2 regions of the Blastococcus sp. SYSU D00695 genome follow, and region 2 is predicted to be linked to the other one. Evidence: riboswitches for the same ligand, from Rfam matches in the RefSeq annotation. Region 2 holds a riboswitch; the other holds the start of a gene.
What was found. A riboswitch is a leader RNA that binds a small molecule or an ion and turns the genes downstream of it on or off. The one in region 2 is predicted to bind S-adenosylmethionine.
Positions count from the first base shown of each region.

Region 1: another riboswitch for S-adenosylmethionine. It lies ahead of ACI781_RS04215 (BMP family ABC transporter substrate-binding protein); the one in region 2 lies ahead of thrC (threonine synthase).

Region 1 covers NZ_JBJGZP010000004.1:92,629-99,973, forward strand. The annotation lists gene ACI781_RS04205 (methyl-accepting chemotaxis protein) at 273-1,889, shown strand; gene ACI781_RS04210 (pyridoxal phosphate-dependent aminotransferase) at 1,944-3,119, opposite strand; SAM riboswitch class IV at 3,239-3,351, shown strand; gene ACI781_RS04215 (BMP family ABC transporter substrate-binding protein) at 3,445-4,500, shown strand; gene ACI781_RS04220 (ABC transporter ATP-binding protein) at 4,497-6,134, shown strand; gene ACI781_RS04225 (ABC transporter permease) at 6,131-7,201, shown strand; gene ACI781_RS04230 (ABC transporter permease) at 7,203-7,345, shown strand, end outside.
Region 2 covers NZ_JBJGZP010000043.1:9,084-16,428, forward strand. The annotation lists gene ACI781_RS18335 (alpha/beta fold hydrolase) at 1-2,097, shown strand, start outside; gene ACI781_RS18340 (ABC transporter permease) at 2,097-2,972, shown strand; gene ACI781_RS18345 (HAD-IIB family hydrolase) at 2,992-3,813, opposite strand; SAM riboswitch class I at 3,873-4,001, shown strand; gene thrC (threonine synthase) at 4,014-5,315, shown strand; gene ACI781_RS18355 (cold-shock protein) at 5,521-5,721, shown strand; gene groL (chaperonin GroEL) at 6,131-7,345, shown strand, end outside.

The DNA.
Region 1 (7,345 bases), on a different contig from region 2:
GACGAGGGCGCGGGACCGGCATCCGGTCCCGCGCCCTCCGCCATTCCCGGAACCGGGTGCCGGCAGGGCGTCCGCGCCATTCGCGGTGGCGAGGGGAATGGCGACGAGTCGACACGGGAGAAACGGTCGTCGGACTATTCCTGATCGGAGCGCGACACGACCGCCATTCGAGTTCCGAACCGTCCGCAATGGCCGAATCTGTCCCTGCGCAGCCGATCGGCCCCCGCGCACCGGCCTCCGGGTCTCCCCCCTTCTCGTGCAGGAGTACGCACATGTCCGTTCCCCCGAGCTCCGCCCCGCTCCGGCGGAGGGGAGGCTGGCTCCTCGACCGGCCGATCGGCGCCAAGATCGGGATGGTGGTGGCCCTGCTGGCCGCCGTCGTCCTGGGCACGAACGCGCTGGCGATCAACCAGCTCAGTGAGCTGCGCGACGGCCAGGAGGCCATCTACGCCGAGAACCTCAAGCCGCTGAACGACCTCGCGGCCGTGCAGCGTGCGCAGGCCGCCTACCGCGCCCGGATGCTGCAGTACGGCGTCGCGGACCCGGCCACCCGTCAGCAGCTGCGGGCGGAGATGGACGAGAAGATGGCCGACGTCGACCAGGCCCTGGCCGACTACGAGCCCTACATCGTCGACCAGGAGGCCGTGCAGGCCTATCTCGACAACCGGGACGCCGTCGTCAGCACCAACGCCGCGCAGCTGTTCCCCGCGGCCGACGCCGGCGACCTGGCCGCCTTCCACGACGTCTACGTGAACGTCTCCAGCCAGCCGCTCAGCGACCTCGCCGACGCGCTGGAGGCCGAGGGGGAGGCGCAGTCCGCCCAGGCCGAGAGCCGCAACTCCGAGGCCGCGGCCGCGGTGAGCCGCTCCATCACGCTGCTCGCCGTCACGGCCCTGGTGTCGATCGCGGTGGCCGCGGGCCTGGCGTTCCTGCTCATCCGCCGGCTGCTGGCCACGGTCCGCTCCGTGCAGGCCGCGGTGGGTGGGCTCGCCGCCGGTGACCTGACCGTCGTCCCGGTGGCCCGGGACCGCGACGAGCTCGGCCAGATGGCCGCGTCGCTGGCCTCGGCCCAGGAGAGCCTGCGCGGTGTGATGGCCGGCGTGGTGGGCGCGGCGGATGCGGTGGCGGCGTCGTCGGAGGAGCTGTCGGCGTCGTCGGCGCAGATCTCGGCGTCGGCGGAGGAGACCTCCGCCCAGTCCGGCGTGGTCGCCGGCGCCGCCGACGAGGTGTCGCGCAGCGTGCAGACGGTCGCTGCGGGTGCGGAGCAGATGGGTGCCTCGATCCGGGAGATCGCCACGAACGCCGCTGAGGCGTCGGAGGTGGCGCACCGGGCGGTGACCGCGGCGGAGACGACGACGGCGACGGTGGCGAAGCTGGGGGAGTCGTCGGTGGAGATCGGCAACGTGGTGAAGGTGATCACCTCCATCGCGGAGCAGACGAACCTGCTGGCGCTCAACGCCACGATCGAGGCCGCGCGGGCCGGGGAGGCCGGGAAGGGCTTCGCGGTGGTCGCGAACGAGGTCAAGGAGCTCGCGCAGGAGACCGCGAAGGCGACCGAGGACATCGCGCGCCGGGTGCAGGCGATCCAGGGCGACACGACGGCGGCGGTGGCGGCGATCGGGGAGATCAGCTCGATCGTCGCGCAGATCTCCGACCGGCAGACCACGATCGCCTCGGCGGTGGAGGAGCAGACGGCGACGACGAACGAGATGGCCCGGTCGGTGGCCGAGGCGGCGCAGGGGTCGGGGCAGATCGCGGACAACATCACCGGCGTCTCCACCGCCGCGGACTCCACGACGCAGGCGCTGACCCAGACGCGGACCGCCGTCGACGAGCTGTCCCGGATGGCCGCCGACCTGCGCACCACGGTGGGCCGCTTCACCTACTGAGCAGGACCGCCGCGTCCCCCACCGCTGATGTCGAGCGGTGGGGGACGCCGCGGTTCAGCGCGCGAGGCGGGCGCCCAGCGCGGCGAGGCGCTCGGCGGCCTCGGCGAGGACGGCGTCCTGCTTGCAGAACGCGAAGCGCACCAGCGACGGGGCGGCGGTGGGGTCGTCGTGGAAGACCCGCACCGGGACGCCGACCACCCCGGCGAGCTCCGGCAGGTCCCAGCACAGCGCCATCGCGTCGGTGTAGCCCAGCGGGGCGGCGTCGGCGGTGACGAAGTAGGTGCCGTCGGGCCGGTTGGTCGCGAACCCCGCCGCCTCCAGGCCGGCGACCAGCAGGTCGCGCTTGCGCAGCAGGTCCGCGCGCAGCCCCTGGAAGTACTCGTCAGGCAGGGCCAGCGCGCGGGCCACGGCCGGCTGGAAGGGGCCGCTGCCGACGAACGTGAGGAACTGCTTGACCGCCCTGACGGCGGCGACCAGCTCGGTCGGGCCGTGCACCCAGCCGACCTTCCAGCCGGTCACCGAGAAGGTCTTGCCGGCGGAGGAGATGGTCAGCGTCCGCTCGGCCATCCCGGGCAGCGTGGCGATCGACAGGTGCGGGACGCCGTACGTCATGTGCTCGTACACCTCGTCGGCGACGACCACCGCGTCGTGCTCGGCGGCCAGCCGCGCGACCAGCTCCAGCTCGGCGCGGTCGAAGACCTTGCCGGTGGGGTTGTGCGGGGTGTTCAGCAGCACCAGCCGGGTGCGCGGGGAGAACGCCGCCCGCAGCGCGTCCTCGTCGACGGCGAAGTCGGGGGAGCGCAGCGCCACCGTCCGCCGCTGCGCCCCGGCCAGCGCGATCGTCGCGGCGTAGCCGTCGTAGTAGGGCTCGAAGGTCACCACCTCGTCGCCGGGCTCGGTCAGCGCGAGGACGGTGGCGGCGATGGCCTCCGTGGCGCCCACGGTCACCAGCACGTCGTCCGGGTCGACCCGCAGGCCGCGGAAGCGCTCCTGGTGCGCGGCGACGGCCTCCCGCAGGACGGGCATCCCGGCCGCCGGGGGGTACTGGTTGACCCCGCCGCGGACGGCGGCGACGGCGTCCTCCAGCAGCGACCGCGGCCCGTCGGTGTCGGGGAAGCCCTGGCCGAGGTTGATCGCCCCGGTCCGCGCGGCCAGCGCCGACATCTCGGCGAACACGGTCGTGGTGAAGGGCAGCATCCGCTCGGTCAGCGCGGCGCGCGGCAGGCTCACGCGTCCGAGTCTCCCACCGCGGCGGCCGTCCCAGCACGTGGACGGCCGTCCCGGTCTGCGGGACGGCGTCGCCGGGCCGGCCGCTCGTGGCACCCGGTGCCCCGTGTACCTTCTGCCCCGGTCCTGAGTGCCAGCGTCAAGCCCCGGCTCGCTGGCCGGCAACCCTCTCCGTCGCGGGGTGCTCCGGGTGACGACCAGACCTGGACGCGGTGTTCCGGGTAAGGCGCAGGAGGGAACCGACGTGGTGCTCGCCTCGGGCCGGACCGGCCGCGGCGTCCCCCACCCCCGCGCCGCCGCCGGCGGCGCCCTCCGCAGGGAGCACCCGATGACCGACCTGTCCCGTCGACGCCGCGGCCCGCTGGCCGCCGCCGCCCTCGTGGCGGTGGTGGGTCTCTCCGGCTGCGCCGACAGCGACTCGGGAGGTGGGGACGGCGGTGACGGCGGCGACTCCGCCGGCTCGATCATCGTCATCACCCCCAACCCGGTCGGCGGCAACAACTTCCTCGAGCTCGCCGTCGAGGGTGCGCAGCGCGTCGCGGACGAGGAGGGGCTGGAGCTCGACGTCTACGAGAGCACCGACCCGACCTCGATCCAGCAGAACGTCGAGGCCGCGGTGCGGGAGCGGCCCGACGTCGTCATCGGCCTGAGCTTCTCCCTGCAGGACGCGTTCGCCACCGTGCCGGTCGACAACCCCGACCAGCAGTTCCTGCTGGTGGACGGCTGCCCCGACCCGCAGCCGGAGAACGTCACGTGCGCCGCGTTCCGCGAGCACGAGGCCACCTACCTGGCCGGCGTCGAGGCCGGGCTGCTGACGCAGACCGGGAAGATCGGTGTCGTCGCGGCCCTGGACACGCCCTTCATCCGCCGCTGGGTCGACCCGTTCCAGGCCGGCGCGCAGAGCGTGAACCCGCAGGCCACCTCCACCCCGCTGTTCGTCGGTGGCGACAACCCCTTCGGTGACCCCGCTCGCGGCGGCGCCCAGGCCCAGGTGCTGGCCGACGGCGGTGCGGACCAGGTGCTGCTCGCCGCCTCCGGCAGCAACGTGGGCGCCTTCGAGGTCGCCGCGGCCGGCGGGTTCTCCGCCTACGGCGTCGACGTCAACGAGTGCGGTTCGGCCCCCGGCCACGTCGTCGACAACGTCATCAAGAACGTCGACGTCGCGCTGGCCGAGTCGGTGACCGCGATCCTCGGCGGCGACACCGGCGGCGCGCAGGTGTACGGGCTCGCCGAGGGTGGCGTGGGCCTGACCGCCTTCGCCGACGACCTCGCCGACTCCGGCTGCCTGATCGCCGACCACCCCGACGTCGTCGCGCAGCTGGAGCAGGTCCGCGACCAGATCATCGACGGCACGATCACCGTGGACGACCCGGCCGCTGGATGACCAGCACGGCACCGGGCACCACAGGAGGCTCGGCCGCGGGGGCCCACCCCGCGGCCGAGCTCCGTGGCGTCACCAAGCGCTTCGGCGCCGTCGTCGCCGTGGACGGCGTGGACCTGGTCCTCGAGCGGGGGACCGTGCACGCCGTCGTCGGGGAGAACGGGGCCGGCAAGTCCACCCTGATGTCGGTCCTCTACGGGCTGCACCGCCCCGACGCCGGGCAGGTGCTGCGCGACGGCCGCGAGGTCCGGCTGGGCTCGCCGCTGGACGCCATCGCCGCCGGGCTGGGCATGGTCCACCAGCACTTCCGGCTGTTCGGCTCGATGAGCGTGGCCGAGAACGTCGTCTACCGCGCCGAGCCCGCCCGCCGCGGCCTGCTGGACCGCCGCGCCGCCGAGCGCCGGGTCGAGGAGCTGTCCGCCCGCATCGGGCTCGACGTCGACCCCACCGCCCGCGTCGACACCCTCCCCCTCGGCGTCCGCCAGCGGGTGGAGATCCTCAAGGCGCTGCACCGGCAGGCCGAGGTGCTCATCCTCGACGAGCCGACCGCCGTGCTGACGCCGGGCGAGGTCGACTCGCTGTTCGCGGTCGTCCGCCGGATGGCCGAGCAGGGGACGACGGTCGCCCTGGTCACGCACAAGGTCCGCGAGGTGCTCGAGGCCACCGACCGGGTCACGGTGCTGCGCGACGGCGCCGTGACCGCCCGGCTGACCACCGCGGACACCACCGCCGGCGAGATCGTCGAGGCGATGATCGGCCGCGGGCTGGTGCCCGCGGTCAACCCGCGCGGCGCCGTCTCCGGCGACCCGGTGCTGGAGGTGTCGGGCCTGCGGCTGCCGGCCGCGGCGGGGGCCGCCCGGGTCCGGGACGTCTCGCTGCGGGTCCGCCCCGGGGAGGTCGTCGGCATCGCGGGGGTCTCCGGCAACGGGCAGCGCGAGCTGGTGGAGACCGTCGTCGGGATGCGCACCCCCGAGGCCGGCACGGTGCGCCTGCACGGCCGGGACCTCGCCGGCCTGGGCATCCGGGAGCGCCGCGGGCTGGGCATCGCCTACGTCCCCGAGGACCGCCCCGGCGTCGGCACCGCCGCGGCGCTGTCGGTCGCCGACAACCTCGCGCTCGGCCACCACCGGACGCCGCCGATCGGCCGCCGCGGGCGCCTGTCCACCCGGGCGCTGCGCGCCCAGGCCGTCGAGCTGGTCCGCCGCCTGGGCGTGAAGACCGCCGGCGTCGCGGTGCCGCTGGGCTCGCTGTCGGGCGGCAACGCGCAGAAGGTGGTGCTGGCCCGCGAGCTGCACCACGAGGCGGACCTGCTGGTGGTCGAGCAGCCGACCCAGGGCGTCGACGTCGGCGCCGGGGAGGAGATCCACCGGCTGCTGCTGGACTACCGCGCCCGCGGCGGCGCGGTGCTGCTCGTCTCCTACGAGATCAGCGAGCTGCGGGCGCTCGCGGACCGGGTGCTGGTGATGCTGGACGGCGAGGTGACCGCCGAGCTCGACGCCGCCGACGCGACCGACGAGGTGCTCGGGGCGGCGATGGTCCACGGCGGCAGGGTCCACGGCGGCGGGGTCCACGGCGGCGGGGTCCACGGCGGCGTGCCCGGCGCGGTCCCCGGCGCCGGCGGGGGAGGGGAGCGGTGAGCGCCCTGCTGGAGCGTGCCCGGCTGTCCGCGCCCGCCGCGCTGGTGCCGCTGGGGGCCGTCGCCGTGGCGCTGCTCGTCGGCGCCGTGGTCATGCTCGCCGCCGGCGTGGACCCGCTGCGCGGCTACGACGCGATGGTCCGCGGGGCGCTGAGCGTCAGCAACATCGACTTCGCCGTCGCCGGGTTCACCGCCATCCTCGCCATGTCGCTGGCGTTCGCCGTCCCGGCGCGGATGGGGGAGTTCAACCTCGGCGGGGACGGGCAGCTGGTCGCCGGCGGGATCACCGCGGCCGCCGTCGCGCTGTACGTGCCGGCGCCCGCGCCGCTGCTGCTGCCGCTGTGCGTGGTCGCGGGCATGCTCGCCGGCGGGACGCTCGCCTCGGTCTCCGCGCCGCTGTCCACCCGCGCCGGCGTCCCGGTGATCATCTCCACGCTGCTGCTCAGCACCCCGATGGTGGCGCTGGCCTCCTACCTGGTCCGCTTCCCGATGGCGGAGGAGGGCTCGCCGGTGCCGCAGACGCCGCGGCTGCCCGACGCCGCGCACCTGCCCGCCCTGCCCGGGATGAGCTACACCAACGTCGGGCTGCTGCTGGTGGTCGCCGTCCTGCTGGTCGCCGTGTACGTCGACGCCCGCACCCCTGCCGGCTACGAGATCCGGGTCGCCGGCGCCAACCGCGGGTTCGCCGCCTACGGCGGCCTCTCCGTGCCGCGGCTGACCCTGGGCACGCTCGCCTCGGCCGGCGCGGTCGCGGGCCTGGCCGGTGCGGTGATCGTGCTGAGCCAGCCGTTCCGCTTCATCGACGACGCCCTGACCGCCCCCGGCTACACGTTCGCCGGTGTCGCGGCCGCGCTGCTGGCCGGCGGGCGCCCGGCGCTGCTGCCGCTCACCGCGGCGCTGTTCACGATCCTCTCGGTGGGGGCCGCCGGGATGGAGCGGGACGTCGACGTGCCTCGCCAGCTCGGCCAGGTCGTCCAGGCCGTCGTCATCCTGGTGCTGGCCGCGCGGGTCCTGGCCGGCCGCTGGCTGGCCGACCGCGCCCGGCGCGCGGCCGGGGGGAGGGGCTGACGTGGACGTGTTCACCCTGGCCTTCGTCGCCGCCGTCCTGACCGCGGCCGCGCCGGTGCTCTACGCGGCGCTCGGCGGCGCCCTGTGCGGCCGGGCCGGCGTGTTCGACATCGCGCTGGAGGGCCAGCTGCTGTGGGGCGCGTT
Region 2 (7,345 bases):
CCGCAGTCGGTCGAGCAGGCGCTGACCTGCGGCCGGTTCCGCGCCGACATCTGCGCCGCCTACCAGGACGCGGCCGCCACCGGGACGCTCACCCCGGAGATCGCCGCGATCCTCGACCGCAGCAGCCCGGCCGGCGTGCTCGACCGCATCACCGCCCCCACCCTGCTGGTCCAGGGCACCCAGGACTCCCTGTTCGGCCTCGGCCAGGCCGACGCCAACGCCCGCGGCATCGCCGCCAACGGCACCCCCGTCCGCGTCGTCTGGTACGACGGCGGCCACGACAACAGCGCGCCCGCCCGGGTCGAGGACGCGCTGCGCGACGAGGTCGCCGCCTGGTTCTCCTGGCACCTGCGCGAGGCGGGCGACCCCGACCGCGGCAGCGACCCGGGCACCGGCTTCTCGTTCCCCGCACCCACGGGCGTGGCCACCACCGGCCTGACGGTGCAGGGCGGCAGCGCCACCCGGACCGTCGACGCCGACACCTACCCGGGCCTGGACGGCGCCGCGGCCGCCGAGCGGGAGGCCGTCCCGGTCACCGGGCCGGCGCAGCCCGTCGTCACCCCGGCCGGCGGCACCCCCGCCGCGCTCACCACCGTTCCCGGGCTCGGTGCGGTCACCGCCGCGCTGGGCGGCGCCACCGTGGAGATCCCCGGCCAGTTCGCCGCCTTCGACAGCCGCCCGCTCGACGCGGCCGTCGAGGTGGTCGGCGCCCCGACGGTCGACCTCGCCGTCTCCTCGCCCAGCGGTACGGCGGTGCTGTTCGCGAAGCTGTACGACGTCGACGCCGACGGCGGCCTCACCCTGCCCTCCGGCCTCGTCGCCCCGCTGCAGCTCACCGGCCTGTCGACGGACCCGAGCGCCCCCACCCGCGTCACCGTCGCGCTGCCGGGGATCGTGCACCGCTTCGAGGCCGGCCACACCATGCGCGTGCTGGTCTCCTCCACCGACCAGGCCTACGCCCTGCCGGCCCAGGCGGCGGTCTACTCGGTGGCGCCGGCCGACGGTGAGGGCACCGTCCTGGCCGTGCCCGAGGTCGCCGGCACCCCGGTCGGCGACAGCAACGGCAGCCGCTGGTGGGTCCTGCTCGGCGTCCTCGCGGGCCTGGCCCTGCTCGGCTGGCTGGCGGCCGTGCTGTGGGGGCGGCGGCAGCGGCGGCGGGTGTCGGTCGTCGAGCCCGACGGCGAGGACGTGCCGCTGCGGTTCGAGGGCGTCACCAAGGCCTACAAGGACGGCTTCGTCGCCGTCCGGGACCTCTCGTTCGAGGTGCGCCGCGGCCAGGTGCTCGGGCTGCTCGGCCCCAACGGCGCCGGCAAGACGACGTCGCTGCGGATGCTCATGGGCCTGATCCGGCCGACCGAGGGGCGGATCAGCGTCTTCGGCCACGCCGCCGGCCCCGGCCGGCCGGTCCTGTCCCGGCTGGGCTCCTTCGTCGAGGGCACCGGGCTGATGCCGCACCTGTCCGGCCGGGAGAACCTGCGGCTGTACTGGGCGGCGACCGGGCGCCCCGAGGCGGACGCGCACATGGAGGAGGCGATCGAGGTGGCCGGCCTCGGCGCCGCCGTCGACCGGCCGGTGCGCCGCTACAGCCAGGGCATGCGGCAGCGGGTCGCGATCGCGCAGGCGATGCTCGGGCTGCCCGACCTGCTCGTGCTCGACGAGCCGACCAACGGCCTCGACCCGCCGCAGATCCACGCCATGCGCGAGGTGCTGCGCTCCTACGCGGCCACCGGGCGCACCGTCATCGTCTCCAGCCACCTGCTCAGCGAGATCGAGCAGACCTGCAGCCACGTCGTCGTCATGGCCAAGGGCCAGAAGATCGCGCAGGGCACCGTGGAGGAGATCGTGGGCACCGGCGGCTCGGTGCTCGTCGGCCTGGTCGACGACGCCGACGAGGCGCGGGCGATCGCCGTCCTGCAGGCGCTGCCCGGCGTGACCGCCGAGCGCACCGACGACGGGCTGGTCGCCGAGCTCGGCCGCGGCACCTCGCGGGCGGAGGCGCTGCAGGCCCTGGTCGCCGCGGACGTGGCGGTCGACCAGTTCACGCCGCGGCGGCGGCTCGAGGACGCGTTCCTGGCGCTGGTGGGGGAGGGGTCCTGATGGCGGTCGACACCGGCCACGTGCAGCCGACCGGGGCGGTGGCCGGCTACCGGCCCGAGCGCACCCTGCGGCTGTCGGTCGAGCTGCGCCGGCAGTTCAAGCGCCGCCGGACGCTCGGCGTGCTGGCGCTGATGGTCGCCCTGCCGCTGATCCTCATCGCCGCGCTGAAGTTCGGGGCGAGCGAGGACGCGCAGGAGAACAGCCGGCTCAACCTCGTCGACGTCGCGACCTCCGGCGGGCTGAACTTCACCCTGTTCGTGCTGTTCGCGACCACCGGCTTCTTCCTCGTCGTGGTCTACGCGCTGTTCTTCGGCGACACCGTGGCCAGCGAGGCGCAGTGGGGGTCGCTGCGGTACACGCTGGCGACCCCCGTCCCCCGCATGCGGCTGCTCCGCCAGAAGTTCGCCGCGGCGCTGCTGCTGTCCGTCGGCGCCCTGGTGGTGCTGACCGTGGTCGCGGTCGTCGCCGGCGGGCTCGCGTTCGGCTTCGACGCCATCCGCACCCCGCTGGGGGTCACCCTCGACCAGGGGGAGGGCATGCTGCGGCTGGCCGGGATGGTCGGCTACCTCGCCGTCCACCTGCTCGTCGTCGGCACCCTGGCGTTCTGGCTGTCCACGGTCACCGACGCGCCGCTGGCCGCCGTCGGCGGGGCGGTGTTCACGATGTTCGTGTTCGCGATCCTCGACCAGGTGGAGCAGCTCGGGTCGATCCGGGACTGGTTCCCGACGGCGGAGGAGTTCGCCTGGACCGACCTGCTGCTGACGCCGGTCGACTCGGGGGACATGTTCCGCGGCGTCGTCCAGTCGCTGGTCTACGCGGCCGTGTTCACCGCCCTGGCCTTCCGCCACTTCGCCCGGCGCGACGTCACCTCCTGAGCCGGGGCCGCCCGCGCCGTCACAGGCTGGCGCGGACGGCCTCGGCCCAGCCCTCGCCCATCGGCGCCCCGGTCACGGTCGCGTTGGGGACGGCGGCCAGGCGCTGGGCCATCCCGTCGACCTCGGCGCCGTTGGCGGTGATCCACAGCCGGCCGACCGCGGGCGCCATGTCCAGGTCGCTGACGCTGTCGCCGATGGCCACCGCGTCGGCCGGGTCGATGCCGCGCCGGCGCAGGTCCCAGGCGATCGCCCTGCCCTTGGAGATGCCGCGGGGCATCAGGTGGTAGACGTGCGGCGGTGCCGGGTCGGCGTCCAGCGTCATGGACGGCGTCGCCTGGATTGCGCCGTTGTCGTTGAGCGTCAGCCACTCGTACCCGTCCTCGGCCAGCTCGGCCTCGATCGCGCGCGGGTCGACCCGGCCGCGCAGCAGCGCGTCGGCCTCGTGGGTGGCGTGCCAGGGGGCGTGCCACTCCAGCCGGCCCGCGTGCCGGGCCAGCAGGGTGTCGACGAGCCCCGTCTCGGCGAACACGTCCATCGGGGTCCGCCCCTCGTACCGGGCCGGGAGGTCGCCGGTGAGCAGGTGCCGCTCCCGGCCGCCCTTCCAGCTGACGACGGCGCCCAGCTCGGCGATCGCGCCCTCGGCCGCGAAGATCCGGCCGGCCTCGACCACCTGCTCCAGCGTCCGCCCGCTGACCAGGACCAACGGGACGCCGGCCCGGTGCAGGTCCAGCAGTGCGGTGGCGGGCTCGGCGGTCAGGTCCCGGCCGGCGGTGTGCCAGAACGAGCCGCGCGGGCCCACCATGGTGCCGTCGAGGTCGGTGTAGACGATGCGCGTGGCCACGCCCGCAGTCTGGCCGGGGTCCTGGAGCCGGGTCCCGGCGGGTTAGCATGGAGCCGTTCCACTCATCCAGAGGGGCAGAGGGACACGGCCCGACGAAGCCCCGGCAACCGCCGTCCGCGCGCATGCGCGGCGAGAGGTGCCAATTCCGTCCCGCGCGGCTCGACGGCCCGCCGCGGGGAAGATGAGGAGGTAGTCGTCGCATGACCCTGACCGCTCCCGGATCCGCCCAGGCCGACGCGTCCGCCGGTGGCCCGGTCCCCCCGTGTCCCGCCCGCGGCCTGGTGTGCCGCAACTGCGGCGCCACCTTCGGGCTCATCGCCCAGCACGCCTGCGCCGAGTGCTTCGGGCCGCTGGAGGTCGACTACGACCCCGAGCTGATGAAGGCGGTGAGCCGGGAGCAGATCGAGGCCGGGCCGCAGAACATCTGGCGCTACGCCGCGCTGCTGCCGGTCGGCCAGGACCCGGCCGACCGGGTCTCGCTCGACCCCGGCATGACCCCGCTCGTGCGCGCCGACCGGCTCGCCGCCGAGCTCGGCATCACCGGTGGCCTGTGGGTGAAGGACGACTCGGCCAACCCCACGCACTCGTTCAAGGACCGCGTGGTCAGCCTCGCCGCGACCGCGGCCCGGCGGCTGGGCTACTCGCAGATCGCCTGCGCCTCCACCGGCAACCTGGCCAACTCCGTCGCCGCGCACGCCGCCCGCGCGGGCCTGCCCTCGGTCGTGTTCATCCCCAGCGACCTGGAGCCGGGCAAGGTCGTGCAGTCGGCGGTCTACGGCCAGACGCTGGTCGCCGTCGACGGCTCCTACGACGACGTGAACCGGCTGACCAGCGAGCTCGGCGAGACCGACGAGTTCGAGGAGACGGCGTTCGTCAACCAGAACGTCCGTCCCTACTACGCCGAGGGCTCCAAGACGGTGGGCTACGAGATCGCCGAGCAGCTCGGCTGGCGCATCCCCGCCCAGGTCGTCATCCCGATGGCGTCCGGGTCGCTGCTCACCAAGGTCGACAAGGCCTTCCGCGAGCTCGCCGCGGCCGGGATCGTCGAGGCCTCGGAGTGGACGGTGTTCGGCGCCCAGTCCGCCGGCTGCGACCCGATCGCCACGGCGTTCGACAACGGCTGGGACGTCGTCAAGCCGGTCAAGCCCACCGGCATCGCGAAGTCGCTGAACATCGGCAACCCCGCCGACGGTCCCTACGCGCTCGACGCGATCCGGCGCACCGGCGGCGCGGTCGGCCGGGTGGGCGACGAGGAGATCGTGCAGGGGATCCGCGACCTGGCCCGCACCACCGGCGTCTTCGCCGAGACCGCGGGCGGGGTGACGGTCGCCGTCCTGCGCCAGCTCGTCGCCGACGGGCGGCTGGACCCGGCGAAGGAGACCGTCGTCCTCAACACCGGGGAGGGGCTGAAGACCCTCGACCCGCTGGAGCCGGTGGTCGGCCCGACCCACCGCGTGGAGCCCTCGCTGAAGTCCCTCCGGGCGGCCGGGCTCATCCGTTAGGGGGCGGCCCCGTCCCCCGACCGGGTTGCGAGACGAGGACGTCCGCTCGGCCGGGTGACGTCGCGCGCCGACCCGGTGTGTTCGACGTCTCTTTGTTGTAGCTTTCCGCGCGGTTCGAGTTCCACGCACGTGTCGTACGGGCGGGAGAGCTGGTGACCCGGCACCCGGAGGACGGGGGCCGTCCGCACGCACCGTGGGAGCACACGTGGCACAGGGCACCGTGAAGTGGTTCAACGCCGAGAAGGGCTTCGGCTTCATCGCCGTCGACGGCGGCCAGGACGTCTTCGTCCACTACTCGGCCATCCAGATGGACGGTTACAAGAGCCTCGACGAGGGCCAGCGGGTCACCTTCGAGGTCGTCCAGGGCGAGAAGGGTCCCCAGGCCGACGGCGTCCGCGTCGCCTGACCCCTCGCGGTCCTCGCAGAGGCCCGGTCCCCGGAGTGGGGGCCGGGCCTCCGTGCGTCTCGGGACCCGTCCACCTCTCCCGCGTCGAGGCATGGGAAGCCATCCCCACGTCTGTGGGCCGGAGACGTGGGGATCGCTTCCCATGCCGGCGACCCCCGAGGACCCGGGGCGCCGGTGCGGCGGTCACTCGGCCGGTGGGCCGGGAACAGTCCGCCGTCCACCCCCGTTCTTGCACTCGGCAGGGGCGAGTGCCAGACTTCGGTTGGCACTCGACAGTGCCGAGTGCCAATCAGGTCGGAACGGTGAGGCACTGGTCGGCGGACCGACGGAGCGTCCGCAGCACCGGTGTCGTCCGTCGCGGGCGCCGGTCCCGGCCGTGCAGCGATCCATGCATGGAGGACATCACCACATGGCCAAGATGATCGCCTTCGAGGAAGAGGCGCGCCGCGGCCTCGAGCGGGGCATGAACACCCTCGCCGACGCCGTCAAGGTGACGCTCGGCCCCAAGGGCCGCAACGTCGTCCTGGAGAAGAAGTGGGGCGCCCCCACGATCACCAACGACGGTGTGAGCATCGCCAAGGAGATCGAGCTCGAGGACCCGTGGGAGAAGATCGGGGCCGAGCTCGTCAAGGAGGTCGCGAAGAAGACCGACGACGTCGCGGGTGACGGCACCACCACCGCCACCGTGCTCGCCCAGGCTCTCGTCCGCGAGGGTCTGCGCAACGTCGCCGCCGGCGCCAACCCGATGGCCCTGAAGAAGGGCATCGAGAAGGCCGTCGCGTCGGTCACCGACTACCTGCTCTCGACCGCCAAGGACGTCGAGACCAAGGAGCAGATCGCCGCCACCGCGTCGATCTCCGCCGCCGACCCGGCCATCGGCGAGCTCATCGCCGAGGCGATGGACAAGGTCGGCAAGGAAGGCGTCATCACCGTCGAGGAGAGCAACACCTTCGGCCTCGAGCTCGAGCTCACCGAGGGCATGCGCTTCGACAAGGGCTACATCTCGCCCTACTTCGTCACCGACACCGAGCGCATGGAGGCCGTCCTCGACGACCCGTACGTGCTCGTCGTCAACTCGAAGATCAGCTCGGTCAAGGACCTGCTCCCGCTGCTGGAGAAGGTCATGCAGTCGGGCAAGCCGCTGGCCATCATCGCCGAGGACGTCGAGGGCGAGGCCCTGGCGACCCTGGTCGTGAACAAGATCCGCGGGACCTTCAAGTCCGTCGCGGTGAAGGCCCCCGGCTTCGGTGACCGCCGCAAGGCCATGCTCGCCGACATCGCCATCCTCACCGGTGGCCAGGTCATCAGCGAGGAGGTCGGCCTCAAGCTCGAGAGCGCCGGCGTCGACCTGCTCGGCCGCGCCCGCAAGGTCGTCGTCACCAAGGACGAGACGACGATCGTCGAGGGCGCCGGCGACAGCGACCAGATCGCCGGCCGGGTCAACCAGATCCGCGCCGAGATCGAGAAGTCGGACTCCGACTACGACCGCGAGAAGCTGCAGGAGCGCCTGGCCAAGCTGGCCGGTGGTGTCGCCGTCATCAAGGCCGGCGCCGCGACCGAGGTCGAGCTCAAGGAGCGCAAGCACCGCATCGAGGACGCGGTGCGCAACGCCAAGGCCGCCGTC